3 regions of the Neobacillus pocheonensis genome follow, and region 2 is predicted to be linked to each of the others. Evidence: predicted binding sites of a transcription regulator. Region 2 holds the regulator's gene; each other region holds the start of a gene.

Region 1 (11,084 bases), on a different contig from region 2:
CGGCAAGGTGGGAAGGTTTAAAAGATGATACTGCTGTAAATAAATGCTTAATAAAACCATGGATTCCATTTGTCGGAATACCTTTAGAATTTATCATAAATTGTCCTGTTACAGCCGTAGCATAAAAAGCACGGAATAACAGAGCCATACCGTCAACAAGCATTAGTGAAGGCTTTTGATTATTATCCATTTTAGACCTCCTAAATTTCTTGGTGAAAAACAACACGTTTTTCATTATACCATAATCTGAGGTCAAAATTATTCTATTTTATTTTCCTCATAGGAAATCCAATCGCTAAAGCTTCCGACATAAAGTTTAACATGCTTAAAGCCTGCTTCCTTTAAAGCCAAAAAATTTGGAGTAGCCGTTACCCCTGAACCGCAGTAGACGATAATTTGTTTGTTTGTATCAATATCCGAAAATCTTTTTTGCTGATCTTCCATTGATTTATAGGTACCGCTGTTCAAACCTTCCATCCAAGGCTTATTGATTGCACCAGGTATATGTCCTGCTTTCTTATCAATAGGCTCTTCAATCCCCAAAAATCGTTTTTCTTCACGAGAGTCTATTAATACACCGTTTGCAAATTTTCCGGCAGCAATTTCTTTCACTTCATGAATGTCTGCCGCTATTTCAGGCTTTAAATGGATGTGAAATTGTTCTTCTTCAAACGACGGGACGTCAGTAGTGGTCGGATAATTTGCATCAACCCACTGTTTATATCCGCCATCAAGTACATACACTTTTTCATGCCCAAGGTAACGGAGGAGCCACCAAAATCGGGCCGCATAGGCCCCTTCTCCGTTATCATAGGCAACAATAATCTTGTCTTCAGTTATCCCTGCAGTTTCCAGCTTTTTAACGAATTCATATACATCTGGTAATGGGTGTCGTCCCCCGTGCTCCTGAACAGGACTTGAAAGGTCTTTTTCAAGGTCAAAATAAACTGCCCCAGGTAAATGGCCGCTTACATACTCCATCTTCCCTTTATTAACGTCTGCTAATGAAAAGCGGCAATCAATAATTCGTACATTGCTTTCGTTTACATTCTTTAGTAACCATTCTTTGTCCACGATAAATTTCAAGACAATCACCCCATTATTAGACTATTTCTGCAGTTTTTCCTTTACATCCATTAAAAGTTCAATGGAAACACCGCCATCTAATGCTGCGAGAAGGCTCTGGTAATAATCATCCACCTGCTCTTGCATATGACATATTAGACGATTAAATTCAGTCGATAATTCGTTGGCATAATGATCATTCAGACGTTCTGTTTCCAGTTTTAAATAGGCATCTGCAAGTGGATTTAATGTGTTATTCAGCTCTTCACTCATCCATTTTTTATCATTTTTTTCAAAAAAGGATCTTGGATTTTTAAAATAGCCCATTGCTTTTGAAAATAACTGATTATCTAAATTTATAAACGCTGTTTTAAAATCTATCTCTTCACTATGAGCCATTTCAAACACTGAAAAAGAAAGATCTTGATTGATATCAAGCAGTTTTCGAGTGAGCATGGATTGGTAATCCGCAAATCGTTTCTCAACAAACCTGTCTAATCTTACTGTCGTTGCCCTCATTTCTTGAGCAAAATCAAAACCAAGACTTTCTAAAAATTCGTCCAGGGCACCTTGCAGCGCCTTTTTCAAATTGCGTCCGTCATCCCTTAGTGTAGATGGATTAAAAGCTTCTTTAAAGAAATCGCCAAACCTAAGGAAAACTCTTTGTTTGATGTAATAAACCAATTCTTCTGTTTCATGCATTAAACGGCTTTGAATAGCTTCAAGTGATTGTTGTTTAAGTAACTCCTGAATAATTGCCTTTTGTTTTTCGATTTCTTTCCGCTTTTGTTCCTTTATTGCCTTATCTTCTCTTGAATTTTGAATCAGCTTATCCACTAAAGTTTGAACACGGGTTAATTCAGTCTCTGCTGAAGATATGGTCATTTCAGTTAAATCGTTCGAAATAAATTGATAAAAGGCATCTTCAAAAATAGCCATCCCAGAACTTGGATGTTGTGATTGATTGGTTTTCTCTGCTAATGCCTGCAGGCTCGATAAAGAATAGAGATGCGGATTTCTAATCCCATATTTTACAAGCTGTTCCTCCACATATGAGGCCACTGCCACCTTTTCCGCTTCATTTTCGGCAAGGTCGATGGCATTAATAAGGAAGAACATTTTATCCATTTGAAACGATTCTTTCACACGTCCCAGTTGAATGAGAAATTCACGGTCTGCTTTTGAAAAAGCATGGTTGTAATACGTGACAAATAAAATGGCATCAGAGTTTTTGATATAATCAAAGGCTACACCCGTATGTCGGGCATTAATGGAGTCAGCTCCAGGAGTGTCTACAAGCGTTATCCCTTTACGTGTTAGTTCACAATCATAATATAGCTCGATCCATTCGACATAACAGGATTTTTCTTCTTGCGCTACAAACTCATGGAAGTCATTTAAATCGGTTTTTTTGATTTTACCAAGGTGATCAACAAAAAGGTCATAGCCCTTATTAAATGCCTGTAAAAAAGCAAAATGGGTCTTCTCTAAGACTCCTGTCTGATGATCCTTTAACAGTATTTGGTCAATTCTCTTTGCTGCTTCTGTAAAATTGTCAGCATGATATTCAAATACCTTTAAGGAACGATTAACATCATCGAGCATCGTAGTTTTTTCTTTAAATTTTACCAGGACTGTTCCATGGGGATATTCAGCCGTTACTGGCTTTATCTTGTTAATAGCAGCTGTTGTTGGATTCGGTGATACAGGCAGCACTTTTTCCCCCATTAACGCATTAGCAAAAGAGGATTTACCCGCGCTGAAGGCACCAAACAGGGCTACAGTAAAGCCTTTATTATTCAATCTATCTGCCTTTTCGTCTAATTCAGAGGATAGCTTTTGAAAACCAGGCAGGCTTTGAATGATTTCTGATGCCTGATGTAATCGTTCAATTGTAATTTTTAGACGATTGTCTGCGATTGGAGCATTCTTTTTCTCCTTAACAGATACAATATTTGCTTGGACTGTTTGTTCAGGCTTTGCAGTTTTCCCATTAACTGCTTGGATGTCTCCCTCGGCCTTGATTAATTCATATTCCTCTTCATCATCTTGGTTAAACAGATGATAAGTATCTTCTTTAAGGCTTCCTAATTGTATAAGCATCTCCGAAAAATGATTTTCAATCTTATTTATTTTGCTTTCAGATTGGTTTATTGCAGATAATGCATTTACGTATTTCTCGAATTTGCTATATTCTTTCTCATATTTTTCTTTTAATTTAACGTTTTGTTCAGCTAATGCTTCTAAGAAACGAGCTTTAAATTCATGTAAATGATTTCTCGCTAACTTCTTAATTTCATTGGCGACATCTTCTGTATAGTGGAGAAGATATTCCCCCGTTACACGGGCACCGCCTTTAACCGTTTGTTTTAAAATTTCAATCGGAACTGGGACTGAAAAGGCCTGCGCAACACCCAGAAGTTCACCATAATCAAGTTTGGTTTCCTTTAGGGTACGAAGTAAGAACTCGCGTAAATGCCACTCAAGCTGTGATTTCACTTTTTCAAGAATATCTTGATAAAAATGATCCAGCCTCGCCTTTTTTTCCTCTAACGTTTTTTGTTTGGAGAAGAGGAAGCCCACTTTAAATTCCGACTGACACGATTCTAAGTAACTTTCCGCTAATGCTCTTGTTTGAAAAGGCATAAGGTAGGCATTTTTCATGATCTGGGTGATTTCATGATCGAATTCCTTCTCTTTTACGCTAACCCCTTCGTTTAATTTCATTAAGTCTAAGCTGATGCCTTGGTAAGTTACTAACAAAGACTCCTTTTCATCCTCTGGTAATTCATTAAATAGTTCGAGAGAAGGGATGAGCTTTTCATCTTCTTCCTTCCTTAATTCGTTCAGATGATCTTGGGTTATTTTTTTCAATGAATGAAAAATCGACGGAAGGAAAAAATGGTCCTTTGATTCCAATTTTTCAGCAATGAAGTCCTGAAGCTCATGAAATTCATTCAAGCGGTGGTTTTTATACTTTAAGGATGTATAAAAAATCCGCGCTGGCTTTACGCCCCATGAGGCAAATGAATCGACAACACTTTTTTGGAAATCTTGAAAACTCAATTCCTCATCCTTATGCTTATCTATTTGATTAATGACTAAGTATACTTCTTTACCTGCTTCAGTTAGTTCTTTTGTAAATAGGAAGTTTAACTCGGCTTGGACATGGTTATAATCCATCACGTAGAAAATTAAGTCAGCAAGATGAATGGCTGATTCCGTTGCAATACGGTGTGCATCATCAGCAGAATCGATCCCGGGAGTATCCATAATGACTGTGTTAGGAGGTAGATGAGAATCGCTGTGGCTGATTTCAATCTCCTCGATTTTATCACCGTCTTTACAATAGTTTTTGACCATTTCATAATCATAGGGAGCTAAATAAAGCCTCGGCTTTTCATTTTTGAAGAACACTTTGGCGTATTCCTCGCCTGATTTTACCCTTACTAAATTTGCACTCGTGGGAATCGGACTAGATGGGAGTAAATTTTCACCGACAACCTGGTTAATCATCGTCGATTTTCCTGCGGAAAAATGGCCGCAAAACGCAATGGTAAATTCGCGATTTTCTAATTTTTTGGCAAGTTGCTTCACCTTTTCAGCATGCTGCAAGTCCTTCTCTGCCAATAAATAATCATATATTGAAACAAGCTTCTGTTTTAGCGATTGCCTGGTTTCATTTGGATTGACTGTTTTAATCATTACGTATATACCCCTTAACAACATATTAATAGTTTTATTTTATACGATAATTCAAACTTTTCCTATCTTGACACTTATTGAAAACAAAAAAAAACAAGGCTTTCACCTTGGTTTAATGAAAAAATGTATTAATGTGTAACATTTTTTAAAACGTGCTTCATGACAAATGCATAGATTATAACCGTTCCGCCCACAAAAGCAAAAGTCATATGTAACACCTTCCTTATCAGACTCTCAGATGAGAATGATTTTCATCGTTAACCTCATAATAGCACAGCTGATAATCATTTTCAATACACCTTTTGTTTTGTCACAATTATTTAACAAACTTTGGTATAAACCGATTACAGTCCTGAAAATCTCCTTCATATTCCGTTAAGCTTTTCAATACCTTTTCTTCCTCTTGAATTCGAATGGTCAAGATTATTCCATTTAATAATGTAAACAAACAAGCAGTATAATAAGCGGAAAACATGCAGGGAATAACCAGTAATTCGATTGAGACAACAAAATAATTTGGGTGCCTAATAAAACGGTACGGACCTTTTTTGACTGCTTTGGCACCTGGTAAGACGATGATTTTTGTATTCCAATACCTTCCAAGTGATGTAATAACCCAAATCCTTAAGAATTGGACTAGAACAAATCCAAAAAGAAACAAGGGCCAAACAGGGGATAATCCACGATTTAGAAAAACCTTTTCTACTAATAAACTGACAAAAAACATCGTGTGCATTAGTACCATAAAATAGTAATGGCCTTTTCCAAATTCAACGGCTCCCTGCTGCTTCAGCCATTTTTCATTACTTTTCGCCACCAAAAGTTCCAATATTCGTTGTAGCACTATGAAAGAAAATAAAAACATGAACGGAAGAATATCAATCATTTAATTCCACCTCAAAAGAAGTAATTCTGAGCTAAATCCAGGACCAAGAGCGGTGCAAAGCCCGATTGATCCCTCGGGAATCCTCCTCTCCATATAACGTTTGAGTACATACAAAATGGTGGCAGAGGACATATTACCATACTGTTTTAAAACCTCAAGAGATATGTCCGTCATCGAAGCAGGAATTCCTAATGAATTTATATAGGCATCAATTACTTTTTTCCCGCCTGGATGGGCAATAAAATGGTCAATTTGTGCAAGAGTGAGCTCGTTTTCCTCTAAAAAGGCACTAACATTTGGCTTTAGCCAATCTTCAATAATATGGGGGATATCCCGAGAAAAAACGACATACAATCCCGAATTCTTTATGTCCCAGCCCATTACATCTAAAGAATTGGGCATAAGTGTGGACTGGGTTGAAATGATAGAAGGTGAAGTTGCTTGCTTTTGAAAGCCTTCATGGCCAGTTTCATCTCCACAAACCAATGCACAGGCAATACCATCAGCAAAGAGAGTGGTTCCAATTAGATTGCTTTTGGAAAGGTCATTGTGCTGGAACGTTAAACTGCATAATTCAACAGAAAGGACAAGGACTTTTGCTTTAGGAAAAGCAAGGCAGTATTCAAATGCTCTAGATAAGCCAGCAGCTCCACCCGCACAACCCAAACCCCAAATCGGGATTCGTTTCGTATGGGGCCGAAACGGCAATGTATTCATGATTCTCGCTTCAATGCTCGGGGTAGCGATACCGGTAGTCGAAATAAAAAATATCGCGTCTATTTCTTCATAAGGAATCGTTTCGGAGAGAAAAAAATTACTATGTAAACACTTTTCAATGGCTTCTTTTCCGAGTGTGACAGCCGAATCGATATATGCGTTGTTTTTTTCCTCAAAGGTATGATTCTCATGAAACCATTCTATATTGTTCACGAAATGTCTCTTTTCGATTTGACCATTTTGAAACGCTTTTAATAGACGTTCAATATCCTTGAACGAATCTGTGAAAAGTTCTCTCGCGAACTCCGATGCTTGCTCTTGTTTAATTTCATATGGGGGAATAGCCTCAGCAATGGAAGTAATCGTAGGCATAATCATTCTCCTTCGACGATGGTAAGGATATTTTTTCCAGTCAATAGAGGATTATACGGAGAAAGTGAAGGATACATAAAAAAAGCTTCCCCAATATGGAGAAGCAAACGTTTTGAAGGTTGTTGTTGTGCTCTTTTATTATAGCGTGGAATTGCATTTCGTACATTGCATAAACATTTCCATTTTATTGTTTATCAGGTTGTTTTTGAACTTCAATTTTTATTTTTTTATTCGCGATTGATCCGCAAATCTTACAGATTTCCACAGTATCGTAGAGAAGTCGACATTTCTCACAATAATATTTTTCCACTAGAAGCACGCTCTTTTCTGAAGGAAAATTAAGCATTTATTATTATCATATTTCCACTTTCCCAATTTTGTGACAACAATTTAAAATTGAACATTTTTTCACATATTAAATGATAATCAATTACATTTATCACAGGTCAAAAGTGATAATTCACATTTTAGTCACAAATGCCTCCTGTCTTTTGTGATATAAATCACTGTTGCATCAAGTTTTTAACATTAACATTGTAGATACCTAAGGAATGAACAATTTGTGAACTTCCAAATTTCATATTTTTCTTTCATGATAGTTTTGTATTATGAAAGAGAACTAATTTAATTATTTTTTAATTTTCTGAAGGGAGTGCAAGGGGATGGCGAAAACGGAATTAAAAACAAATCAAAAAACAGAAATTGAAGACAGCTCTTCTCTCAAGGGGACACTCGCATCTGTTTTCTTTTTGGGAATCTTTATTGTTGTCACTTGGATCAGTGTCTACTACCTATTTGTTGAACGTTTTTAAAGATTAAGGAGGAAATAATTATGCATATGCATAAATTTGAAAAAATTTGGCTGATTTTTGGAATTAGCTGCCTTGTTATTTTCTTATCAGTTGTAGGTGTAAGCGCCTTCTATCTAGGCAATAAACCGCCTAGCTGCTTAACGACTATAAACCCGGCAAAAGTCGATCAAACAAAGCCATTTGACAAACCAGGCTTACATAAGGTTGAAGGTAAAGAGTGGGATTATGAATTAGTATTTGTAGCATCTACTTTCTCTTATAATCCTGGACAGGTGAAAGTGCCGCTTGGGGCAAAGGTTAGAGTGATCGCCACTACTAAAGACGTTATCCACGGTTTCGAAGTGGCGGGAACCAATATTAATATGATGCTTGAACCTGGTTATGTCAGTGAGTATACAACAACGTTTGACAAAGCTGGAGAGTACTTAATTGTTTGTAATGAATATTGTGGTGCTGGTCACCATTTAATGAGCTCGAAAATTGAGGTGGTAAAATAATGGTTAACTCAGCTGTTTCAAAAATAAAAGTTGACCCTCGTGATGCAAAGCTTTCAATGGCGCATTTTTATGTGGCTTTTACAGCCCTTGCTCTTGGAGGTCTAATGGGTTTACTGCAAACTCTCGTCCGTTCTGGAAAATATGAACTCCCTGGAGGCATCGGTTATTATCAATTGTTAACCGTTCACGGCGTCATGATGGGACTTGTGTTAACAACCTTCTTTATTATGGGATTTCAATATGCTGCAGTAAGCCGTACAGCAGGAACCCACTCTAATGCTGCTAGACGTACTGGCTGGATTGGTTTTTGGACCATGACTATTGGTACTGCAATGGCTGCAACAATGATTCTATTGAACAAAGCTTCTGTTCTTTATACTTTTTATGCACCATTACAAGCACATTGGATCTTTTATCTAGGAATGACCTTGGTCGTTGTAGGAAGTTGGATCGACGGTGCTGCACAAATTATGACCTATGCAAAATGGCGCAGGAATAATCCTGGAAAACCTAGCCCATTATTAAGCTTCATGGCTGTCATTAATACAGTACTTTGGATTGTCGCTACTCTGGGTGTAGCAGCAACCGTTTTATTCCAATTGCTCCCATGGTCACTTGGCTTAGTTGACACTGTTGATGTATTAGTTAGCCGTACTTTATTCTGGTATTTCGGACATCCATTAGTATATTTCTGGTTACTTCCCGCTTATATGTGTTGGTATACCATTATTCCAAAAATTATCGGAGGAAAGATTTTCTCAGATTCTTTAGCAAGATTATCATTTATTTTATTCCTATTATTCTCTATTCCGGTCGGATTCCACCACCAGTTAACAGAACCGGGAATTGATCCAGCTTGGAAGTTTTTCCAAGTAATCCTAACTTTCATGGTTATTATCCCATCCCTAATGACTGCGTTCTCTCTATTTGCTACATTTGAAAGATATGGACGCTCTAAAGGGGCAACAGGACTTTTTGGCTGGTTTAGGGTTCTTCCTTGGGGAGATGCACGTTTCACTGTTCCATTTATCGGTATGGCATCATTCATTCCTGCAGGCGCAGGCGGTATCATCAATGCTTCAAACCAAATGGACCAAGTCGTTCACAATACCATTTGGGTTACAGGGCACTTCCATTTAACTGCTGCCACTTCTGTAGTATTAACGTTCTTTGGGATTTCTTATTGGCTTATTCCGCATTTAACAGGACGCAAACTGACAAAAGCGATGAATAAATTAGGTATCATTCAAGGCTGGGTTTGGTTTATTGGGATGGTGTTTATGTCAGGTGCTATGCACTTTGAAGGCCTTCTTGGCGGACCAAGACGTTCTGCTTTCTCCACATATGGCGGAGCAAAACAAGCAGCTGAATGGATTCCATATCAAATTGCTCAAGCTGTGGGCGGAACAATCTTATTTTTAGGCATAATCCTAGTTTTAATTATTTTCATTAACCTAGCATTTTTTGCTCCAAAAGGTGAAGAAGAATTCCCTGTTGGTGAAGCAGAAAACCTACAGGAAACAGCTCCAATGGTATTTGAAAACTGGAAACTATGGCTTGGCATTACTGCTGCCATCATCCTATTTGCTTACACAATACCATTTATTGATATCATACAAAATGCACCACCAGGATCTAAGGGCTTTAAGACCTGGTAAAAAGGATGAAAGGCTTCAATCATTTTTGATTGAAGCCTTTTGTTTTAGCATTTTTCTCCCCGAACCCGCTGGCAAATTTATGAGTAGAACAGATAATAGAATAATCGCTGAGCCTAACCCTTGAATGACACCGAAATTTTCGTCATATAAAAATACGCTTAATACGGTAGCAACAATCGGCTCTACAGTGGCAATAATGGCAGCTTTACTGGTTTCAACATTCTCGAGCCCTTTTGTATAAAATAAATAGGCAAGAACGGTTGGAAACAATCCTAATCCGATTCCATAAAAGACAACATCCCCACTAATTAGAACTTGCCCCTTATTCCATAAACCCGTTAAAGGCAGCAAAGTGATGGCTGCGACAATAAATGTATAAAATGTTACCGTAAAGGGGGTGTACTTTTTAAGGGCGAATTTACCAAAAATACTATAAAGTGCATAGCCGAAACCTGCTCCAAGGCCTGTGAGCAGTCCCCCTCCACTGATGGAGACGGCAGCCTTCGCATTGACTCCTGCAATCAATACGCAGCCAAGAATCGTTCCTCCGACAGAAATGAGCTTAATCGAATTCATTTTTTCTTTTAGAAAGAAATAGGATAAAACAGTGACAAAAGCAGGTGCTGTATACAATAAGATGACGGCAATCGATAAATTCATTTGACTTATGGCAGAGAAGTAGCACCAATTAAATAACACTATGCTGCAAATTCCCGTCCCAATAAACATTGGGAGATCCTTTAGAGCAATTTTTAGTTGGTCCCGATATTGGATCATACCAATGATACCAAGTAAAATAGCTGCTGTGACAACCCGTAATGTCACAATTTCCATTGAGGAAAAGCCAAAACCCGTAAGTTTTCTTACAAAAATCGCAATGATTCCCCATAAGGCTGCACTTGAGGAAATGAGTAGCATCGGAATAGACGTCTTCAATTTAGCTGATAAACCCTCCCGTATTTCTCATAGAGATAATCAATTAAGTATTTAGCATTAAGCCCTTCCCCCGTTACATCTTGCAGGATTTCTAACGGTTTTTTTATTTTTCCGTATCGATGGATATTTTTTGTCAGCCATTCTTTAATCGGCAGCATGTTTCCTTCTTCTAGCAACCGATCAAAATTCGGAAGTTCCTCGAGCATTTTATGCTTAAATTGAGCTGCGTACATGTATCCTAATGCATAGGAAGGGAAATAGCCGAAGCTCCCTCCTGCCCAATGGACATCTTGGAGAACGCCAACTGCATCATTACCTGGACGGATACCTAAATATTCCTCATACATATCATTCCAGACCTTCGGCAGGTCTTTCACTTCAATTTCATCATTAAATAATCTTTTTTCGATTTCATATCGGATGATAATATGCAGCG
Region 2 (11,084 bases):
AATATGTCGAGGCGTGAACTGGCGGGTGTTTCTTTTGCTATTAGTATTGGATTTATTACGGGTTTTGCGATGCCTATAACCATAGCATCGGGAATTATTGTTATTCATATCGTACTTTTGTCAGCAGATATCATTGGAACTTCTATTAAAAATACATTTATTTCCGTATTTATTGGTGTGATTTATGGGGCCGTAGTCCCACTTACTTTAAATGCTATTATTAAAGGTTTTAAATATCTTCCAATAAACTTTTTAGATGCTTTGGCCTCTGTTGGCGATCCGATTATTTACGCTTTCGTTGCTTTTCCTTCGATAGCAGTTGGATATCAGTTCGGTAAAGGAAAAGGGTTAATCACATTTTTGCTGTCTGCACTAGGCTGGATTATTACGGAAAGAATTAATCCCATCCATATTGCGGGTGAAAAAGTTTTCTTAAGCACACAGGGTATTGCGATGTTAGTCGGAATGATTTGTTTGATTATATTTGCTTCACGTAATAAAACACGATTAGAAGATATTGGCGAAGGTTTATTTACCGAAAATGTAAAGAGGATCAGGAAAAATATTTATTACTTGATGCCTATGGGTGCGATACTTGCGATTGCTGCCAATTATCATTGGATTGCTGGAGAACCGATTGCGGCGGCATTATTAGGTAAGGGTGAGGTCACGTCGGCAGCATTAGTTGCATTTGTCCAGGCGCTGGCATTTATGCCTTTAATTATTACTACTGCACTTGTTAGCGGCGTGTATGCAACTGAAGGATATTGTGATTGGATTTTAGGTTTAGGTTATGTATCTGCGAACCCTCTTATGGCCGGGGTGTTAGGTGCCGGAGCAATGGGACTGGAAGTTTTAAGTCTTGGAAAAGTTGGCGGATTTTTAAATAAATTTCCTTCATTAAAAATGTCGGGAGATAATATCAGAACGGCTATGCTGCAAATTTTGGAGCTTGCTTTATTAATAGGCGGTGTAAATGCAGCAAACCAAATTTGGGCAGGTACAGGTATGTTTATTGTCATAGCGCTTTATATTTTAAATGAGATTGCCGGTAAACCGATTATCCGCTTGGCGGCAGGACCTATTGCAGCCATTATCGTCGGAATTTTAGCCAACGTTTTGGCATTAGTAGGATTACATGTTGTCTAAATAGTTTCAGTTGATTCTAGTTTACTAGTTAAGTAACATTTTGGAGTGAGGAACATGCTTGAAACATTATTAACTACCATGAGCATCGACGAAGCAAAGAAAAAGCAATTTGAGCTGACAAAAGCAATTGCTGATGAGTTTAGAGGCAATGAGTTTTTTAACCAGGGAGATCTTGGAGTGGTTCCTGGGCTTGGAAGGCCACACCAAACAAAGAAGGTTGAAAATGTGCTGGCAAAATTTTTTGGCACCGAGTCCTGTGCCTTGATTAGAGGGGCAGGGACAGGTTCTATTCGATATACGCTTTCTGCGTTACTGGATCCAGGTGATCGGTTGTTTATGCATAAAAGCCCTTTGTATACAACAACTAAGGAAACAGTGCGGATGTTAGGATTGAATCCGGTTTTTGTTGATTTTAATGATGATGAATCTATCAAGCGGGCGTTAAATGAACACCAGGATTGCAAGGTTTTTTATGCGCAGCATTCCCGGCAAATGCCTGATGATACGTATAGCTTATCAAATGTCATCCATTTGGTGAAAAAAATCCGCCCCGATTTGCCAATAGTCGTTGATGATAACTATACCGTTTTCAAGGTACCTGAAATTGGAGTAGAACTAGGCGCTTCCTACTCTTGCTTCTCAGGCTTTAAATTGTTAGGCCCTCCAGGAATTGGCGTGATTGTAGGAGAGGAAAGAGCCATCAATACTATCATTGAACGCAATTATTCGGGAGGCGGCCAGGTTCAGGGATATGAGGCAATGGATCTGCTTCGATCTTTAGTGCTTGCTCCTGTTACGATGGCTGTTCAAAACGAGGAAACGCATCAATTGGCAGACATTTTAAATGCAGGTGAAATCCCTGAAGTGGACCATGCAATCGTTGCGAACGCACAAGAAAAGAACGTCATTGTTAAGCTTAAAATGCCTATTGCTCAGAAGGTCATTGCCACAAGCGAAAAATACGGGGCTGCCATTTATCCAGTTGGAGCAGAATCCCGTTTTGAAGTTCTTCCGATGATCTATCGAGTTTCTGGATCATTTTTGGAGGCAAACCCAAGTTTAATCGAAACAGGTATAAGGATCAACCTGATGAGAAGTGGAGCCGATTTAGCTATCAATATATTAAAACATGCCATACCTGATGCCATGGGTATGAAAGACTAAATAAATAATTACCTTTCGATCTAGACGCACCATAAAGGTGCTTTTTTTTGTTGTGTGCCAGGCATGGCAACTATCTAGGTGGATGGATCTCAATATTATCTAGTGAATTTAATAGTTTTTTGTGGATAAAGTTTTTGTGCAATCGATCCAAAAAATCAAAATGTGGATAAGTACGTGTGTTCTTGTTGATAATGTGGATAAAATTAAGATTTACCGTGGATAATGTGGAAAAGTTTAATAACTGTTTGGAAATATACCATTTAATATGTGAATAACATTGTGGGAAATGAGGATATCTAAACAAAATGTTGATATCCCTCGAAAATTTTTTGAAAATTATCCACAACCAAAAAACATCTAGGAAAATCATGAAAAAACCGGACCAATAAGACCGGTTTTTTCCCAAGCTATTCCGCCAGCTCGGCCCATTCTTCCATCAAATGCTCGAGCTCTGCTTTGGCTTTTTCACTTTTTATGTTGATTTCCAATACTTTTTCGTGATCTTGAAAAATATCCGGCTCACATAATAACTGTTCAAATTCCTGGATTTCTTCTTCAAGCTCCTCAATCCTTAATTCGATCTCTTCTAATTTCCGTTTGCGCTGGCGTTCAAGCTTCTTGCTTTCTTTATCCTGTTGATAACTATTTCTTTCAACAGTATCCACTTGAGTCAATTTTTTAGCAGATTCGGCAAGGGCTAATGCAGCCAATTCTTCCTGCTCTAGCTTTTTCTCCAAATAATAATCATAATCCCCAAGATATTCACAGCTGCCCTGACGGCTTAACTCCAACACCTTTGTCGCGATACGGTTAATGAAGTATCGGTCATGGGAAACAAACAAGATGGTGCCTGGGTAATCGATTAAGGCATTCTCAAGAATTTCCTTACTATCAAGGTCAAGGTGGTTTGTAGGCTCATCCAAGATTAAGACATTTGCCTTCTCAAGCATTAGTTTTGCTAGGGCGAGGCGTGCCTTCTCGCCTCCGCTTAGGGTAGAAACCGTCTTTAACACATCATCACCAGAAAATAAGAAATTACCAAGGACCGTTCGGATTTCTTTCTCACTTTTCAACGGATATTCATCCCATAACTCATTTAATACCCGTTTATTGGACTTCAATTCTGCCTGTTCTTGGTCGTAATAGCCAATCGAGAGGTTTGTCCCATATTGAATCGTCCCGCTAAGCGCAGGGAGTTTTTTTATGATTGTCTTTAAAAGAGTCGATTTGCCAATCCCATTTGGTCCGACTAAGGCAATGCTTTCGCCTTTAAAGGCACGGAATGAGATATTCTCAGAAATCCTTTCACCATCATAACCAACTGAAAGAGATTCGACCAAAAGAACATCATTCCCGCTTTGTCTCTCAATATCGAATGAAAAGTTAGCAGATTTTTCGTCTCCTAATGGGCGGTCCATGACATCCATCTTCTCAAGCTTTTTCCGTCTGATTTGCGCCCGTTTTGTCGTTGAGGCTCGGGCCAAATTGCGCTGAATAAAGTCTTGTAGGTTAGCAATTTCCTGCTGCTGCTTTTCATACAGCTTCATTTCACGCTCATAATTGGCTGCTTTCTGATCAAGATATGAGCTATAATTCCCACTATACCGCTGGATTTGCTTGCGGGATACCTCATACACCTGTGTGACGACTTTATCTAAAAAATAGCGGTCATGGGAGACGATTAGGATGGCTCCATCATAACTCTGCAGGTATTGCTCGAGCCAGGAGAGAGTATCAATATCCAGGTGGTTCGTCGGCTCGTCCAGTATTAAGATATCAGGCTTGGTTAACAGCAGCTTTCCTAATGCGAGACGAGTTTTTTGTCCTCCGCTTAAACTGGAGATCATGACAGAAGAATCATGAAAATTTAGCCCATGCAGGACAGAGCGAATATCGGCCTCGTATTGATAGCCGCCCTGCTCTTTAAATTTTACTTGGAGACTGTCATATTCTTTTAATATTCTTTCGTATCGACTTTGGTCTTCGAAAATACTTGGATCCGCCATTTGTTTTTCAAGCCTGCGCAGCGATTGCTCCATCTGACGAAGTTCCTCAAAAACGGTCAGCATTTCTTCCAAAATAGACAATTTGGACTCTAACCCAGTATTTTGCGCTAGATAGCCGATGGTCACATCTTTTGGTTTGATGATTTCTCCGCCATCATGTGACAGATGGCCGGCAATAATCTTTAACAACGTTGATTTGCCGGCTCCATTGCGTCCAACTAGGGCAACGCGGTCTCTCGTTTGTAATTCTAGTTTTATATTCGATAAAATAAGGTCAGCACCATAATATTTTTGTAGTTGATTAACCTGCAATAAAATCATTAAAATTCACCTCTATTACTATAAATAGTTTACCGTATTCCTATAGGTCCGGCAATAAAGCGAGGCAGGTTATCAGGACTATTAATACTTTAATGCCAAAAAATTGTACGATTAGTTCAAAGTTTCACAGACATATAAAGAAAAATAGTGTATGATTTAAACGGAGGATTGTTTATATGGCAGAATTTACTCATTTTAATGAAGAAGGCAGAGCCAAGATGGTCGACGTTAGCGATAAGCCTGAAACGGCACGTACGGCGCTTGCTCATTCCAGTATTACGGTCAGCAAAGAAATTTTTGAAAAAATAACAAATAATGAAATGAAAAAAGGCGATGTCTTAGCGGTAGCTCAGGTGGCAGCCGTTATGGCGGCGAAAAAGACATGGGATCTCATTCCAATGTGTCACCCGATTCCATTAACGGGAGTAAATATCTCCTTCTCATGGGAACAGGACATTAACGATAACTATCAATTACATATTGCTGCTTATGTTAAAACAAAGGGAAATACAGGTGTTGAAATGGAAGCGCTAACAGCAGCATCCGCCTGTGCTTTAACTGTTTATGATATGTGTAAAGCGGTTGACAAAGGAATGGTCATCGGGCCAACCTATTTAGTAGAGAAAACTGGCGGTAAAAATGGCGACTTTAAGCGGACAGAACGAGTTAAATAAAACAATTGATGCGGGGGGTAGGAGATTATGAGCAATGAAACGATGAAAATACCACAGGCGACAGCCAAACGGCTGCCCCTTTATTATCGATTTTTAAAAAACCTGCATTCTTCGGGTAAACAAAGGGTTTCATCAGCAGAATTAAGTGAAGCGGTGAAGGTTGATTCGGCTACCATTCGGAGGGACTTCTCCTACTTCGGGGCTTTAGGGAAAAAGGGTTATGGATACAATGTGAATTATTTATTATCCTTCTTTAGGAAAACATTGGACCAAGATGAACTAACCAAGGTTGCCTTAATCGGGGTTGGTAATCTCGGTACGGCTTTTTTAAACTATAACTTTTTGAAAAATAATAATACCAAAATAGAATGTGCTTTTGATGTGGATCCTGCAAAAATGGGAACAATGATTCGCGAAGTACCGGTTTATCATATGGATGAATTGGAAAAGGTGTTAACGGACCACAGTATATCAGTGGCGATTTTAACGGTACCGGCACAGGTTGCTCAAATGATTACGGATCGACTGGTTAAAGCGAATGTAAAAGGGATTTTAAATTTCACCCCTGCCAGGTTAAATCTTCCGCCAGCAATTCGTGTTCATCACATCGACTTGGCTGTCGAGCTGCAATCACTTATTTACTTTTTAAAGCACTACCCAACGGATGAAATTGAAGAATAAAGAGATAGAGGGCTTTTCGCAAACCTGCGGAAGGCCCTTTTTTTATCGGACGAAACAAACGTATCTTTACAACGTAACAGTGTTATGTTACATTATTACACAGAAAGGGGTTTTCAAAATGAGCGAGGAGTTAATTTCCAAGAAGGAATTATTAGAGCTGGCGGGAATATCCTATGGACAGTTGTATAGATGGAAGCGAAAGGATCTCATCCCGGAGGAATGGTTTGTACGGAAATCCACGTTTACGGGGCAGGAAACATTCTTTCCAAAAGAAAAAATCCTAGAAAGAATCAACAAAATTCAAACAATGAAAGAAAACTTATCACTAGATGAACTTGCTGATATGTTTTCTCCTAGCCTAAGTGATTTACAACTTGAAAAAGACGAGTTAATAAAACGTAACATTGTTTCGGGTGCGGTAATGAATTTCTACTTAGAAAATGACCAAGACGGTCCAAAATTTAATTTTTCCAGAATGCTTGAAGTTTATGTTTTAGAAAAACTACTGCAGTCTGGAGAAATCAATTTGGATGAGGGGAAAATGCTGCTGCAAGTATTAAAGGATAACTCAGGGTTAATTAAGCAAAAAAGCTGCGAGCTTTTGATTACCAGAAAGCTAGGTGTGTCATCGTGTCTTTTATTGATTAATACCGAAGAGATCCATTTTGAGCGGGGTACAAAGGTCGTGGTACATGTTTCCTTGATGACCTGTATGGAAGAAATTAAATCGAAACTACTATAAAGGAGAATCGGGATGGAATTGAAAAATAGAGGGGACTTAGTCATTAATGGTTTGGGTTCGTCAAACGGCGGCCAATTTAATGTTGTTACATTAAATGGCAGAGGGACGATTAATAATGATTTAGAATGCCATGAGTTTGATTGTAACGGCTCAGGGGTGATCAATGGGAACCTAAGGGCTGCTGAGGCAAGGGTAAATGGAAATGCCAAGTTTAAGGGTACGGTCGAGACCGGTAAATTGAAGGTTGACGGGACGGCGAAATTTGAAAAAAACCTGCTTGTAAAAGATTTGAGGGTTTCAGGTAAAGTTTCTGTTGGCGGAAGTGTAAGGTCCGAGGATATCAAATTACGCGGATTTCTTACAGTCGGTGAGGATTGTGAGGCTGAGATTTTTAAAGGAGAATACCGGTTTACGATTGGCGGGCTTTTAAACGCTGATGAGGTAGATATTAAGATTTATGGGGAATGCAAAGCAAAAGAAATTGGTGGGCAAACCATTACGGTAAGGCAGCATAAAGGGTCGTTTATCGGCGCTTTATTCAAACCCATTTTCAAAGCGCAATTAGAAACGGATTTAATAGAAGGGGATAAAATCGACCTTGAAAATACGATTGCCAAAGTTGTGCGGGGCAATCAGGTTAGAATCGGTGCTAATTGTCAGATTGGCGTCGTAGAATACACAGAAGAATTCTCCCAGGATAAAAATGCTGTGGTGAATGATGTCAGAAAGTATTAGTGGGGGGGAAAGGGAAATGAAAAAAAACGGAAATCTTATTATAAATGGGTCGGGCAGTTATCCTGGCGGCCATTACGATAAAATTAGCATCAGAGGCGAAGGAACGATTGTCAATGAAGTGGAATGCTCTGTGTTCAATGTATATGGAACGAGTGAAGCGGTCGAAAATGTTAAAACAGGTTCAGTAAAAATTTTAGGGGAGGCCGAGGTCAAAGGCAGTATCGAGGCCGAAGAAATGCTTGTCATGGGAACGCTGGTGGTTGGCAGCCGGGCGCAGTTGAAAAAAATAAAGATTTTGGGGCTGCTGGAAGTAGGCGAAAGACTTGCAGGTGATCAGGCATCAATTAAAGGAAGCATCGCGGTAAATGGCGATGTGGAGTATGAGATGTTCGATTCAAGCGGCAGCTTTGAAATCAAGGGATTGTTGACGGCTGATACCATTAAGGTGGGACTGCGATACGGCCAAAGCTCCGCTGAGGAAATCGGCGGCGGAAAAATAACGGTGAAAAAGAAAAAAAGCTCGCTTCTTCCCTTCGGAAAAGACGCGGGGTCTCTGACAGCGAAGGTCATTGAAGGGGATGACATCTATCTGGAAAATACAACAGCCGATGTCGTTAGAGGTAATAAGGTAAAGATAGGTCCTGGCTGTCAAATTGGTTTGGTGGAATATCGCTTGGGCTTCGCTCAGGATTCTCAGGCAACAATTAAAACAAAGACACAGATATAAAGGAGAGATCGGATGGTAGCAAAAGAGAGTAAATTAGGATTGGTTGTCGCAGGGCTATTACTAGGGATCTTAATGGCCTCGATGGATAACACGATCGTCGTCACCGCGATGGGAACCATTGTCGGCGACCTCGGCGGGCTTGAGAGCTTTGTTTGGGTGGTATCCGCTTATATGGTGGCAGAAATGGCCGGGATGCCGATTTTTGGTAAATTATCAGATATGTACGGTAGGAAAAGGTTCTTTATTTTTGGATTGATTTTGTTTATGGCTGGCTCGGCCCTTTGCGGAACAGCCGAAACGATTACGCAATTAAGCATCTACCGCGCAATTCAAGGGGTGGGCGGCGGCGCGCTTGTACCGATTGCGTTTACCATTATGTTCGACTTATTCCCTCCTGAAAAACGCGGGAAAATGGGTGGTTTGTTCGGAGCTGTATTTGGGCTTTCGAGTATTTTTGGGCCATTGCTCGGGGCATATATTACCGACCATATCAGCTGGCATTGGATTTTCTATATTAATCTGCCGCTTGGCATTCTATCATTGATCTTTATTGTTATCTCTTACAAAGAATCACCTGTCCACCAAAAGCAATCGATTGACTGGTGGGGAGCGCTGACGCTAATTGGCGCGGTTGTTTGTTTAATGTTTGCACTGGAATTAGGCGGGCAGAAGTATGAGTGGGATTCCACGACAATCATCAGCCTATTCGCAGGATTTGCGATTCTATTGTTGATCTTTTTGTTTGTCGAGACGAAGGCAAAGGATCCAATCATCTCGTTTGCGATGTTTAAAAATCAATTGTTTGCAGGTAGTACACTGGTTGGTTTGTTTTACGGGGCAGCCTTTATGGCAGGTACCGTTTATATCCCGATTTTTGTTCAGGGAGTTTACGGCGGCAGTGCCACGAATTCAGGGCTGATTTTATTGCCGATGATGCTCGGATCCGTAGTGACTGCGCAGGTCGGCGGGTTCTTGACGACAAAAATGAGCTATCGAAACATCATGTTTATATCGGGTACTATCCTAATTGGCGGATTTATCTTACTAAGTACGATTACACCTGAAACAAGCAGAGCCATCTTAACTCTGTATATGATTGTTGTCGGTTTAGGAGTAGGTTTCTCTTTTTCCGTTTTAAGTATGGCAGCGATTCATCCGTTTGGTATGGAGCAAAGGGGATCCGCTACATCGACCAGTAACTTTATCCGCTCATTAGGGATGACCATAGGGATTACCATCTTTGGCACAATCCAAAGGAGTGAATTTACAGAAGGATTGAAAAAGGCTTTTTCCGGAATGGGGCCAATGCCAAAGGGCGGAGCTTTTGGGGATTCCCGAGCCTTATTATCAGAAGAAGCAAGAAAGAACATACCACCGCAAATTCTTGATAAAATCACCGATGCCCTCTCCAGTTCCATCGTCCACACTTTTACATGGGCACTGGTCCCGGCAGGCATCGCCTTCCTCTTCATCTTTACCCTTGGTAATGGACGTATGGTGTTTAATAAACAACAAGAGGTCTCAAAATAAAAAGGGTGTCAGGCACCATGTGGATTTTTCACATGGTACCTGACACCTTTAATCATTTTTCCACTTTGTTTTTGTATTTAAAATGGAAGGTGAACATTTTTAGGCCGGAACCGAAATCGAATGTTGCTAATAGAACCAGCAGGTAACTGAAGAAGCCCCAGCCGTTATTTTGAACGTCATCAATGGCAAAGTAGGTGAATAAGCCGCCTAAAAGAAAGTAAATCAATCCGGAAAACAAGGGTGAACGTCTCATAGAAAGCCTCCGATAAAGTTTTGAACCGCCTCTGCCTCCCGCATTAGTCTTTCTATATCATCTCTATAAACAGACTGAACGAGAACCACTAAGGTGTTCATAGTGACATGCGCAAAAATTGGCACGATGATGTGTTTTGTTTTGACATAAAGAAAAGCAAAGGTAAAACCCATAGCCGAATAAAGTAAAATGTGCTGGAATTCCATATGAGCAGCCGCAAAAATGACTGAGCTGATAATGGCGGAAATAATGAAATTAAATCGTTTATGAAGGGCACCAAAGATGATTTTTCGAAAAACGATTTCTTCTAAAATAGGACCCACAATGCTCGTTACAAAAATAGCTAATGGGAAGGATTCGATAATATCAACAATCTCCTTCGTATTTTCAGAGCCTGCTTCAATTCCGATTAGGTGCTCAATAATAGCCGCCACATACTGAGCAAATAAGGCCAAGAAAAAGCCGAGCACTGCCCACATGGCCGAATATCCGAAGGAACTCCCTCTTTGGTTGAGGCTTTTAGTTTTCATTTCATTTCGTAACATAAAAAGAATAATGATAAGGGCCAACGTAAAACTTGCCAAAAGCCATACGGGCACTGCTAACTCTTGCCTGCCGCCAAAATGCTTAAATCCGAACATGAATAACGGAACACCGATTAAACTGGAAAACTGCATAGCGATATATACAATTAAAATAATCCAATATTGCCTTTTCAAATAAAAAGTCCCCTTTATAACTATTTTTTAATAATAAAAAGAAATAAATTCGTATGGATTCCATCCTTCATTCTACCTTTAAAAATAGTCTCGTTCAATTTTGAATAAATTATCTAAAAAAATTTGAATAGAAATTGCTGTATTTCGCATACTGATTAAGGTTGAAAAAAAGATTTACCCTGCTATAAAAATTTTATGCTTCAGACTTGCAAAAGATTTTCAGATTCATTATTATAATAATTGTGTTAGCACTCATTCGAAGAGAGTGCTAATAAGTCAGAATTTCATATATTTTTGAGGAGGTTGTTTGATTTGTTAAGACCATTAGGTGATCGCATTGTCATTGAGCTTGTTGAATCAGAAGAAAAAACTGCAAGCGGTAT
Region 3 (11,084 bases), on a different contig from region 2:
TTTACATTGTGGAAAAAGTACATTCCGAAATCGAAAATGCTTCCTGAAATCGGTTTGCCATCCAATAGCACATGCTTTTCTTCTAAGTGAAGTCCGCGTGCCCGTACGAAAAGTACAGCTGTTTCTTCGTTAAGCACATATTTCTTACCATTTGGATTTTCAAAACTAATCGTCCGATTCACTGCATCTCTTAAGTTGATTTGTCCCTCGACGATGTTTTCCCATGTCGGTGAAGTGGCATCCTCAAAATCAGCCATAAATACCTTGGCACCAGAATTCAAAGCGTTGATAACCATTTTTCTGTCAGTTGGGCCGGTAATTTCAACCCGGCGATCTTGGATGTCCTGTGGAATCGGGGCAATCGTCCATTCACTTGTGCGGATATGCTTTGTTTCTGGAAGGAAATCGGGAAGTTGACCGTGGTTTATTTCCTCCTGGCGTTTTTGCCTGTTTTGTAACAGTTCAATCCGCCGGCCCCCAAACTTTCGCTCCAACTCTTCAATAAAACTCAAGGCTTCTGGCGTTAAAATCTCTTCATACTGGGCTTTCATAGCCCCAACCACTTCAATTCCAGTCGTTTGCGTCGACATGAACTAGATCACCTCTTTGTTATAATACAGTAACTTGCCTCGTTTTGTATTATATAACACGTTTTTTAAAAATGGAACTACTTTTCTGAAAATTTTATAAAAATAGGTAAAATAATCCTTTAGTCGTACTGTTTACTTCTTTTGTACTAGCATAGGTATAAAAAAAGCAGGTACCTCAATCTAAGGTACCTGCTTCAGAATCAAGCTCTTTATATAATCTTTGAAAATCCTTTTCTCGACTTTCACTATTTAAAGAATCTAGACTGACGATGGCAGTTAGCAATCTTTTTTTTAAAGAGGCATCCTTTACCTCTTCCAAAATCCATTGTCGTTTTGAAAATAAGAAATCCATATAAGCCACATACGACTCATCAAACTGCTGCTCAAGCTGCTCGCGGATTTTTCTTGCAAGCGTTGGACTGGCACCGCCAGTCGAAACAGCAATACATAAACGACCACGCTTGAAAAGGGCAGGAAGGTGAAAATTTGATTCATTAGGATCATCAGCTATCGTTACCAGCTGTTGATCATCAGCACAGTCTTTCACAAGTTGATTTAATTGCCGATCATTTGTCGCTGCAAAGATCATGAAGGCATCTTGGATATCCTCAACCGAAAATAGTTTTTGCTGCCAGACAATTTTATCCTCGCCGGCAAGTCTTTGAATTGCCGCTGTTGCCTCAGGACTAATGACAGTAAGGTGGGCACCGCTCTCGAGCAACCCTGATACCTTCCGCTCGGCAACTTTACCGCCGCCAACCACTACTACTTTTTTACCTTCAAGCCGTAACATGACCGGATAGAATGAGCTCATTGGCCAACCTCTAAATATTTCAATAGGGCTTCCTTGGTTGCCTGCTCCGGCATGCCATCCGACTGCAAGCCTGCAGCTTCAACAGCCGCCATTGTTTGTCTTCCCATGCTGATAACCTCTAAATCCTTCAGAAACGCTTCAACTTCTAGGCCGCAATCGTTCAATGCTTCCACAAATGGCTCGACCGCGGCGCTGCTAGGGAAGATCAATGTGTTCAAAGCTGCTTCTCCAATCATTCTTTTAAAAATAGGCAGAAACTGCTGGTCGATTTCTTTTTTGCTTGTTACCAACACATTTTTATAGCCTTTATTCAGAATGCTTGCGTCGCCGACAACAAGATAATCCCTTGACTCATCTGCTAGATTTGCTGTAAATCCAAGCCTATTTAATGCCTTGATGGTTTTGCTAGAGGCTCCAAAAAAGCTTGCTCTAATCGTTCTAATGTCCATTTGTTGGTCAAACACTGCTGAGAAAAATTCTTCCACATTTTCTGGTGATGCAAATAGAATTTTTTCAGAGGCCGTCGCTTTTGTAAGTTCAACTGGAACAGTCATCTTTTTCCATTTTGGAAATTCAATCACATCGGCGCCCTGTTCCATCAGATCTTTTGCCAATTCACTTGGGCTAGTGCCTGTACGGGCAAGTAATATTTGCCTGCCATACAAGGGCTTTTTCTCGAACCAGCTAATTTTTTCGCGAATGGAAATGACCCCGCCGACAAGAATGATAGATGGGTTGCTGAACTTTGCTTCCAAAACCTTCTCTGAAATATCAGTAAGCGTGCCCTGGAGCGTTTTTTGCCGCCCAAACGTACCCCACTGTATCAAAATAACCGGTGTTGTGGCTGGTTTTCCATAGCGAATAAGATTCTCACAAATGAACGGTAAATTCCCTACACCCATGTAAAACGCAATCGTATCAACGCCTCGGGCGAGACTTTCCCAATCCAAATTCGGTTTACCGTCCTGGGATTTATCATGGGCTGTAACGACAGCAAACGATTCTGCATGCGCCCGATGTGTGACCGGAATCCCTGCATATAAGGGGGCTGCAATCCCGGATGTAATACCTGGGACGATTTCAAAAGGAATTTGATGCTGAGCCAGGGCGGCCGCTTCTTCGCCAACTCGGCCGAAAACGCCAGGGTCGCCGCCTTTTAAACGGACAACCACCTTGCCTGCTAAGGCTTTTTCAACCAAAAAATCGTTAATATTTTCTTGGCGCATAAAATGGCGCTCTGGCAGCTTGCCGCCATAGACCAGCTCACTGTTTTCAGGGGCATATTCCAATAGCTTCGGGTTGGCAAGCCGGTCATAAAGAATGACATCCGCTTGCTTGATTGCTTCTAATCCTTTTACGGTAATTAACCCGATATCCCCCGGCCCTGCTCCAACTAAAAATACTTTTCCTTTTTTCATCGTGCAGCCATCCCTCCATGTTTACCTATTCAAGTACTACAAAAATAATATCATTTTCTAATTCTACCTTAAACGTTCGGACTTGTCCTTCATCCGGTGCCTGGACATTTCCATCTAGCAACGAGATTTTCCAATCATAGACTGGACAGTACACGTAATTACCACTGACAAGTCCTTCAGAAAGGACACCGCCTTTTGGGTGGGGACTGCGATTTTCGATGGCAAACACTTGGCCATTCGATAGTTTAAATAGGGCAATTTCCGTGTTATCTATTTTAATTGAATAGCCTGCTCTCATTTTAACATTTGAATAGTGTGCAACTGGAATCCGAGTTATTGTTTGCAGCATGTTCAATCACTCCCCCACCTTAACAGTGTGTTTAGAATAATATTTATCTTTAATTTCCTCGCTTTGAATCGCTTCATTCCAAGGTTCATTATATTTTTTCAATGTTTTATCCATTCGCTCATTCAAGGCTTTACGCGTTTCGGCGTTTGCTAGAACTTCTTTTACGTGTTCAAGTCCCACGCGCTCCACCCATTTAGATGTACGCTCCAAGTAATTCGCTGTTTCCCGATAGTATTGCAAATAAGCACCTGTCATTTCCATTACTTCATCTTGCGTTTTGACTGTACATAGCAAATCTCCTGGGCGAAGATCGACACCGCCGTTACCGGCCACATAAATCTCCCAACCACCATCAATACCGACAAAGCCGATATCCTTGATTCCTGCTTCTGAACAGTTTCTTGGGCAAGCGGATACCCCCATTTTTACTTTATGCGGTGTATCGAGACGTTCAAATTTCTTTTCAAGCTCAATTCCAAGCGCCATTGAATCCTGTGTACCATAGCGGCAGAACTGGGCGCCGACGCAGGTTTTTACCGTGCGAAGCGTTTTTCCATAAGCATATCCAGATGGCATGTCAAGCTCTTCCCACATATTTGGCAGGTCTTCTTTTTTGACACCGAATAATCCAATCCGCTGTCCTCCTGTTAATTTTACAAGAGGAACATTATATTTTTCAGCAACTTCAGCAATTTTTTTCAAATCCGCTGCCGTTGTCACTCCGCCATACATTCTTGGAACAACAGAGTACGTCCCGTCCTTTTGGATATTCGCATGCATTTTTTCATTTACAAGACGAGAATCACGATCATCCTTATATTCATCCATGTGAAGCATGCCAAGATAGTAGTTAATCGCCGGACGGCATTTCGTACAGCCCTCTTCATTGTTCCATTCCAGCACATTCATGACTTCTTTCACACTGGTTAAGCCTTTAACTTTGATTTCTTCAATCAATTCCTCGCGGCTTAAGGCTGTACATCCGCAAATACTTGCTTTCTGGGCAGCTGCAGCATCAAATTGGTCCCCAAGTGTATGGGCAAGAATTTGGCTGACCATCGGTTTGCAGCGTCCGCAAGAACGTCCTGCATTCGTGCAGTGGCTTACTTGATCAAGTGTAGTCAAGCCTTGTGTTTTAATCGCCTCGACAATGGCGCCCTTTGTGACTCCGTTACAGCCGCAAACCAGTTCATCATTTGGCATGGAGGCCACATCCCCACCTGCCTCAGCGCTGCATTCTGTTTGAAAAATCGAAACACCAGTGATATCTTCTTTTTTCGTCAGCATTCGGAATAACCTTGTACTGTCTTTTGTTTCCCCATACATCACAATTCCGACAATCGTATTATTTCTTGTTAAAACTCGTTTATAGATGCCTTCGAATTCATTGTAAACCATGATCGATTTTGTTGAACCATCTTCAAAAATCTCTCCTGCAGAGAAAAGATCAACCCCTGCAACCTTGAGCTGCGTTCCGGTCACGGACCCTGTATAGGGCTCTCCAACCATTCCAGAAATACGGTTTGCGAGCACTTTGCCTTGTTCATATAACGGCGCAACCAGGCCATAAACCATTTCTCTGTGTTCTGCGCATTCCCCAACTGCGTACACATGCGGTGTACTTGTTTCCATAAAATCATTCACAACGATTCCACGGTTTACATAGATGCCGCTGTTTTTAGCTACTTCTGTATTGGACTTAATCCCAATGGCCATGACCACAAGGTCTGCTTCCACTTCAGAGCCGTCTTTAAAGCGCAGGCCTGTCACACGCTCGTCTCCAAGGATCTCAACTGTTTGTTTTTCCATCAAAAAGTTCATGCCTTGTGACTCTAGTTCCGCCTTTAATAAGGAGGAAGCAATTGGATCTAATTGGCGTTCCATCAAATGCGGCATAAGGTGAACGACATCTACTTGCATTCCTAAGTTCAGTAAGCCTCTAGCTGCTTCAAGACCAAGGAGCCCGCCGCCGATTACTACTGCTTTTTTGTATTGACTGGCTGATTTGATCATCATTTCACAATCATTAATATCACGGAATCCGGTCACGCCGATTTTGTCCGCGCCAGGAATTGGTAGAATGAAAGAATTCGATCCTGTGGCAATAATCAATTCATCATACTCTACTTCACGGCCTTGGTTGCTAATCACTCGTTTTTTTTCCACATCGATTTTGACTACAGCTTCACCTGTAAATAATTGAATATGATTTTCCTTATACCAATCTAAAGGATTAATAATGATTTCATCAAAGTTGGCATCCCCTTGCAGGATGTATGATAATTTAATACGGTTATAGTTTGGATGCGGTTCTTGTCCAAAAATAGTTATTTCAAATTGTTTTGGTGCTAGTTTAAGAATTTCTTCAATTGTTCTAACGCCAGCCATTCCGTTTCCGATCATCACTAATTTTTTCATGTTGGGTCACTCCCTATATATTAGTCGTTCATTAATTACGTTTTTCATATTTTTCTCTATAGATATATTGTAATTACCTGTCAGCGAAAAATTTGTGACGTTCGTCACTTTTAAACAACATCTGTGAATGGTTTCACATTATTGTCATAAACCTTATTTTGCTGGATAATAAGTTTAAAAATGGAATATTTTAGAATAAATGGGGGGCTATATGGAAAAATCTATTTTTTCAACTACTAGACAATATGATTTAGATTGGATTCGCGTCTTAGCAACGCTTGCCGTATTTCTTTATCATTGCTCGATGTTCTTCAATCCCTTTCCGTGGCATGTGAAAAACAATCAACTAGACTCAGGCGGAATCTTAGCCTTTTCGCTGTTTGTTGGCTCCTGGCTTATGCCCATCTTTATTGCTGTATCTGGAATAAGTGTAGTCTATACCCTGCAGAGGCGAACCGGATCCGTGTATATTCGAGAGAGACTAGTACGACTTGGAGTACCGCTTTTGTTTGGAGTGGTATTCTTGACCCCTCCACAAGTTTTCATTGAACGTGTTACTCACAATCAGTTTAATGGCTCTTTTTTTGACTTCCTCCCTCATTATTTTGACGGTTTGTATTTAAGTATTGGCGGAGATGGAAACTTTGCTTTTTTTGGTTTGCATTTATGGTACTTACTTGTTCTTATGGTATTTTCACTTCTTACCTTGCCTCTTTTTAAAAAAATAAGCAGGTATAACAAGTTTGGTATGATTCATTTTTTCATCCTACCTATTTTGTTGTTTTTAGTAGGACCGATTAAAACAGTCAATTTAGGCGGATGGGATATTATTTTTTATTTAGTCCTCTTTATTTATGGCTATTACTTTTTATCCAATGAAGCATTTAAACCTGCTCTTCGAAGAACGATTAGGATTCATTTTAGTATCGCTATTATTACATCCATTGTTTTCATCATATGGTTTATGAAGGCATTCCCGAAGCCAGGTACAATTAACGACATTATTTTTTATTCTGTTCATGCGTTAAATTGCTGGAGCTGGCTGTTATGTATTTTCTTTTTGGCAGACAAACATTTAGCTTTTCCAAACCGTTTCTTAAAATATGGCAGTGAAGCCTCGATGCCTTTTTATGTGCTGCACCAGCCTGTCATTGTGTTCCTTGGATATCTTATTTATGATTTGTCGTGGCCAATGCCCGCTAAGCTTATTTTTCTGATAACGGTTTCGTTTGTAGTGATTATGCTTTGTTATCAGCTAGTGATTAAGCGCATTCCTGTTTTGAGATTTTTGTTTGGGATAAAAAGTACAGCAATTTTAAAGAAAGGCTCTGCTAGTAATGCTATTTCACAATCATAAAGAAGAGGGTGCCCATTTATTATTTGGGCACCCTCTCTCATTAGGCTGGCTGTTTATTTTTTTTCAAAAGAGTGAATGGTTTTACCAGTGAATTCAAAACGGGGGCTATGGCACCAATTAATGCAACAGGGACAAGTTCCCATAATACCAACGGAGGAGTGATTAGAATGCCAAACCGATGAATGGCAAATAAAACAAGAAAGTAGGCTGCACTCCCCATAAGGCCTGCCAGCCAGTTGGTTTTTTTAAATAAGAAAAAGAAGAGAGGAATCAAGATGATCGTAATCGGAACATAAGAAGTTGGGTAGTTTACTGCAGCAAAGATGGATTTACCAACAAATCTTAGCAGGATATATAGGGCCGCTGCCGCGACAGGAATAGAAAAATTACGATAAATCCTAATGATAATAATGGTTAAGGAGGCTACCATTAGCACGGAATAAATCGGATAAACCCATTCCGGTATGCCGCCAAATATTTGTGAGGCCGGGTCTGAGATTAATTCTAGTATTTCATTTGAGGCAATTGATTTACCATGAATATACTGGTCATAGGAAATCGCTCCATTTTCCTGCTGCATGTTTGGAAACAAGAAACATTCAAGAAGAAACATCGCAAACCACGTATGCATGGACTTCCACGTTGGTTGCACGTCCCGACTATAAATATAGTAGCCTCGCCAAACGCCAAAAATCATAATATCAGTGGCAATGTAGTAAATAAAATGAGTCGGGCTCCATGTTGTTAAATCAATGCCGTAGGCAATATGATAAGTAAAATCTAAGGGAATTCCAATTAAAAATAGTGCATAGCCGATGGTTATAAGGTTTCTTGAAAAACGATCCATATAATGTGAGCGCCGCCATTCTTGGATGAGCAAGATGGCCCCAAGAGCAAATCCCATCGTATTGACGATATGAGGTATGGAGTATTCTTCAAATAAATACTTAAAATGATAGGAGGCATCCCATGCGGAACCAATGAATTTTAATAAAAAGGCAATTACCCACAAACGATAATATTTCAATATACCTTCCCCCTTCGCTTAACCAAGTAAATCAAATATATCCCCATAAATAGCGATAAGGATATAATTAATCGCTATGGCAATTCCAAACGTAATTCCCGCTATCCGAGCATTTCTTTGTGTAAATAATCGATACATAAAAACAATTCCAGAGGCGACAACAAAAATGTTGCATAATAAAAAAGTCCAAAGCAAATTTTCACTATGGGCAACTGCTGTAACATGTAATAAATAGAACGGTATCAACTGGCCAGTTCCTCCATTAATTGAGCAATTCAAACATAATCACTTCTTTATTTTAATGACGAATTATTTCGTAAAATTGTTTCAGTATTATTGTGACTTCTTCTCTATATTATCATTATATTAACTATTGTTGAGTAGATTACTTACAAAAAATTCTTGCATTGGATTTAATAGGAATTGTATATTAATAAAATGGACCTTAGTCTGAAAGGAGTATGACTTTTGCGACATTTTATTATTCCCCTATTAATATTATCTACTTTGCTTATATCTGCATGTAATTCAATAAAAGTGCCTAAGTCTACGATGGACCATCAAATGAGTGCTACTCCCACAAATGTGGTGCCAACAAATTCTGAATGGAAAATCTCGGATCATCCGAAAGCGAACGAAGAACTGCCCGTTTCAATTTTGATAATGGATAAAGCGGGAAACCCCATTAAATCCTTCGAAACTGTTCATGAGAAAAAAATGCATTTATTTATAGTTAGCAAGGATTTATCTTATTTTTCTCATATTCATCCTGAATATAAAGGAAATGGAGAATTTGATATCACTACGGTATTCCCCTCAGGTGGAGATTTCAAACTCCTCTCCGAATTCACACCTAAGGGCGGTGGTGATCCTAGTGTGGAAAGCAAGTGGGTTCAGATAGAGGGTGAACCAGCAAAGGGAGTGCCTCTCATCCCTGATAAGAAGCTAACTAAAGTGATTGAGGATAAAAAAATCTCGCTCTCGTTTGTAAATTTGAAGGCTGGAGAAACTTCACATCTGACATTTACTATCCATGATGCTAAAACCAATAAACCGATTAAAGATCTGGAGCCATATTTAGGGGCAATGGGCCATGCTGTTTCGATGAGCGGTGATGCCGAAAAATACCTGCATATTCATCCAATGACCATGGAAGGGAATGGACCGAAGGTTACGTTTATGACTATTTTTCCTGATAAGGGAATCTATAAAATTTGGGGGCAATTTCAGCAAAAGGGGAAAGTCTTTACGGTTCCTTTTGTAATAAGAGTTTCTTAACCTTGTGAAGGACATTTCTCTGGGTTTCTTGATGGGTTTTGTCCTTCATTCAGTTTATGAAAGACATTTGCCTGATTTTCATATTGAGTTTTGTCATTTATATAACTTTTACATCAAAAAAACCTCTTCTCAAATCTAGAGAAGAGGTTTTATCCTTCTTAGTACATTTCAGAAGTAGTTTTAGCCTGCATGTGAAGCAATAGGTAGTCAGGTCCACCTGCTTTTGAGTCTGTTCCTGACATGTTGAAGCCGCCGAATGGCTGGTAGCCAACGATTGCACCAGTACAAGAACGGTTAAAGTATAGATTTCCGACATGGAAATCTTCACGAGCTTGCTCTAAGTGGGCACGATTTTTCGTGATAACAGCACCTGTTAAGCCATACTCTGTGTTGTTAGCAATTTCAATGGCTTCTGTGAAATTCTTAGCTTTTGTGAAACCAACCACTGGGCCAAAGATTTCTTCCTGCATAATGCGAGAATCTGGAGCAAGGTCTGCAATAATAGTTGGCTTAATGAAGTAACCTTTAGAGTCATCGCCTTCACCGCCGGCCATTAATTTGCCTTCACCTTTACCGATTTCAACATATTCCATGATCTTTTTGAATGCACTATTGTCGATAACTGGACCCGTAAATGCGCCTTGCTCAGTAGGATCTCCAACAGTTAATTGATTCGTTAACTCTACAACGCGATTTAAAACTTGATCGTATACATCTTCAACGATGACAGCACGTGAGCATGCAGAACATTTTTGACCTGAGAAGCCAAACGCACCAGCAACGATGGATTGTGCAGCAAGCTCAAGATCCGCTTCAGAATCAACAACGATTGTATCTTTTCCGCCCATTTCGGCAATCAAACGCTTCATCCAAACTTGGCCAGGGTTTACCTTTGAAGAACGTTCGAAAATGCGAAGACCTACATCACGTGAACCTGTAAAGCTGATGAAACGAGTATCTTTATGGTCAACTAAATAGTCGCCCACTTCTGCTCCGCTTCCTGGAACGAAGTTTAGGACACCTTTAGGAAGACCTGCTTCTTCCATTACTTCAACAAATTTAGCCGCAACGATTGGAGTTGTTGAAGCCGGCTTTAATAGAACTGTATTACCAGAAACGATTGCCGCAACGGTTGTTCCAGCCATGATCGCTAATGGGAAGTTCCAAGGAGAAATAATGATTCCTACTCCTAGTGGAATATAGTCATAGCGGTTAAATTCATTTGGACGGCTGTTTACTGGTACGCCATTTTTCAGTGCCAGCATTTGACGGCCATAATATTCTAGGAAGTCGATTGCTTCTGCTGTATCAGCATCCGCTTCTCTCCATGGTTTTCCAGCTTCTTTAGTTAAAAGAGCAGAGAATTCGTTCTTGCGACGGCGAATAATTGTTGCTGCTTTAAAAAGCACATCTGCACGAACTTCTGCCTTAGTTTTCTTCCATGTTTTAAAAGCTTCAACTGCTGCTTGCATCGCTTTTTCAGCAAGCTCTTGGTTCGCTTTTGAAACTCGGCCAATCAATTCTTCTTTATTAGCAGGATTGTAAGAGGCGATTTTATCTTCAGTCGTAATTTTTTCTCCGCCGATAACAAGAGGGTAATCTTGTCCCAAATATCCCTCTACTGTTTTTAACGCATTAAGATATGCCTGGCGATTTTCTTCTGCCGTAAAATCTGTAAATGGTTCGTGTTTGTAAGGTTGTACCATTGTTCTGAAACCCTCCTATGTATTGAAACGTTTACACCCAATGTTCATTCTACAGCAATAATTTCATTGTTTCAAATGATTATATTTACAAAAAAAGCCGGCACAGCGGCCGGTCTTTTATTGATAA

The links. Region 2 encodes Rex, which represses fermentation and respiration genes when NADH is low (regulators of the CRP and FNR family bind a similar motif). Its sites were predicted from a motif close to TTGTGAAATATTTCACAA; they were not measured.
Region 1: a site for Rex is predicted at 7,142-7,159, ahead of ABES02_RS19170 (cytochrome c oxidase subunit 2A). Genes of this name have one in related genera too.
Region 3: a site for Rex is predicted at 5,711-5,728, ahead of nirB (nitrite reductase large subunit NirB). Genes of this name have one in related genera too.

The regions. Positions count from the first base shown of each region.
Region 1 covers NZ_JBCNAD010000034.1:4,951-16,034, forward strand. Annotated here, with positions in the region: gene ABES02_RS19145 (5'-3' exonuclease) at 1-190, opposite strand, end outside; gene ABES02_RS19150 (sulfurtransferase) at 259-1,095, opposite strand; gene ABES02_RS19155 (dynamin family protein) at 1,108-4,770, opposite strand; gene ABES02_RS19160 (isoprenylcysteine carboxyl methyltransferase family protein) at 5,087-5,656, opposite strand; gene ABES02_RS19165 (type III polyketide synthase) at 5,657-6,745, opposite strand; gene ABES02_RS19170 (cytochrome c oxidase subunit 2A) at 7,408-7,557, shown strand; gene ABES02_RS19175 (cytochrome c oxidase subunit II) at 7,578-8,054, shown strand; gene ABES02_RS19180 (b(o/a)3-type cytochrome-c oxidase subunit 1) at 8,054-9,712, shown strand; gene ABES02_RS19185 (DMT family transporter) at 9,728-10,648, opposite strand; gene ABES02_RS19190 (carboxypeptidase M32) at 10,645-11,084, opposite strand, start outside.
Region 2 covers NZ_JBCNAD010000013.1:50,366-61,449, forward strand. Annotated here, with positions in the region: gene ABES02_RS07385 (YhfT family protein) at 1-1,149, shown strand, start outside; gene ABES02_RS07390 (aminotransferase class V-fold PLP-dependent enzyme) at 1,204-2,313, shown strand; gene ABES02_RS07395 (ABC-F family ATP-binding cassette domain-containing protein) at 2,721-4,640, opposite strand; gene moaC (cyclic pyranopterin monophosphate synthase MoaC) at 4,817-5,314, shown strand; gene ABES02_RS07405 (redox-sensing transcriptional repressor Rex) at 5,342-5,995, shown strand; gene ABES02_RS07410 (YhbD family protein) at 6,114-6,737, shown strand; gene ABES02_RS07415 (polymer-forming cytoskeletal protein) at 6,750-7,472, shown strand; gene ABES02_RS07420 (cytoplasmic protein) at 7,489-8,199, shown strand; gene ABES02_RS07425 (MDR family MFS transporter) at 8,212-9,729, shown strand; gene ABES02_RS07430 (YdiK family protein) at 9,782-9,982, opposite strand; gene ABES02_RS07435 (CPBP family intramembrane glutamic endopeptidase) at 9,979-10,701, opposite strand; gene groES (co-chaperone GroES) at 11,014-11,084, shown strand, end outside.
Region 3 covers NZ_JBCNAD010000018.1:157,045-168,128, forward strand. Annotated here, with positions in the region: gene aceB (malate synthase A) at 1-590, opposite strand, end outside; gene ABES02_RS09440 (NAD(P)-binding protein) at 766-1,404, opposite strand; gene cobA (uroporphyrinogen-III C-methyltransferase) at 1,401-2,822, opposite strand; gene nirD (nitrite reductase small subunit NirD) at 2,848-3,171, opposite strand; gene nirB (nitrite reductase large subunit NirB) at 3,178-5,589, opposite strand; gene ABES02_RS09460 (acyltransferase family protein) at 5,801-6,946, shown strand; gene ABES02_RS09465 (hypothetical protein) at 6,987-7,973, opposite strand; gene ABES02_RS09470 (hypothetical protein) at 7,992-8,252, opposite strand; gene ABES02_RS09475 (hypothetical protein) at 8,442-9,251, shown strand; gene pruA (L-glutamate gamma-semialdehyde dehydrogenase) at 9,410-10,957, opposite strand; gene ABES02_RS09485 (CamS family sex pheromone protein) at 11,075-11,084, opposite strand, start outside.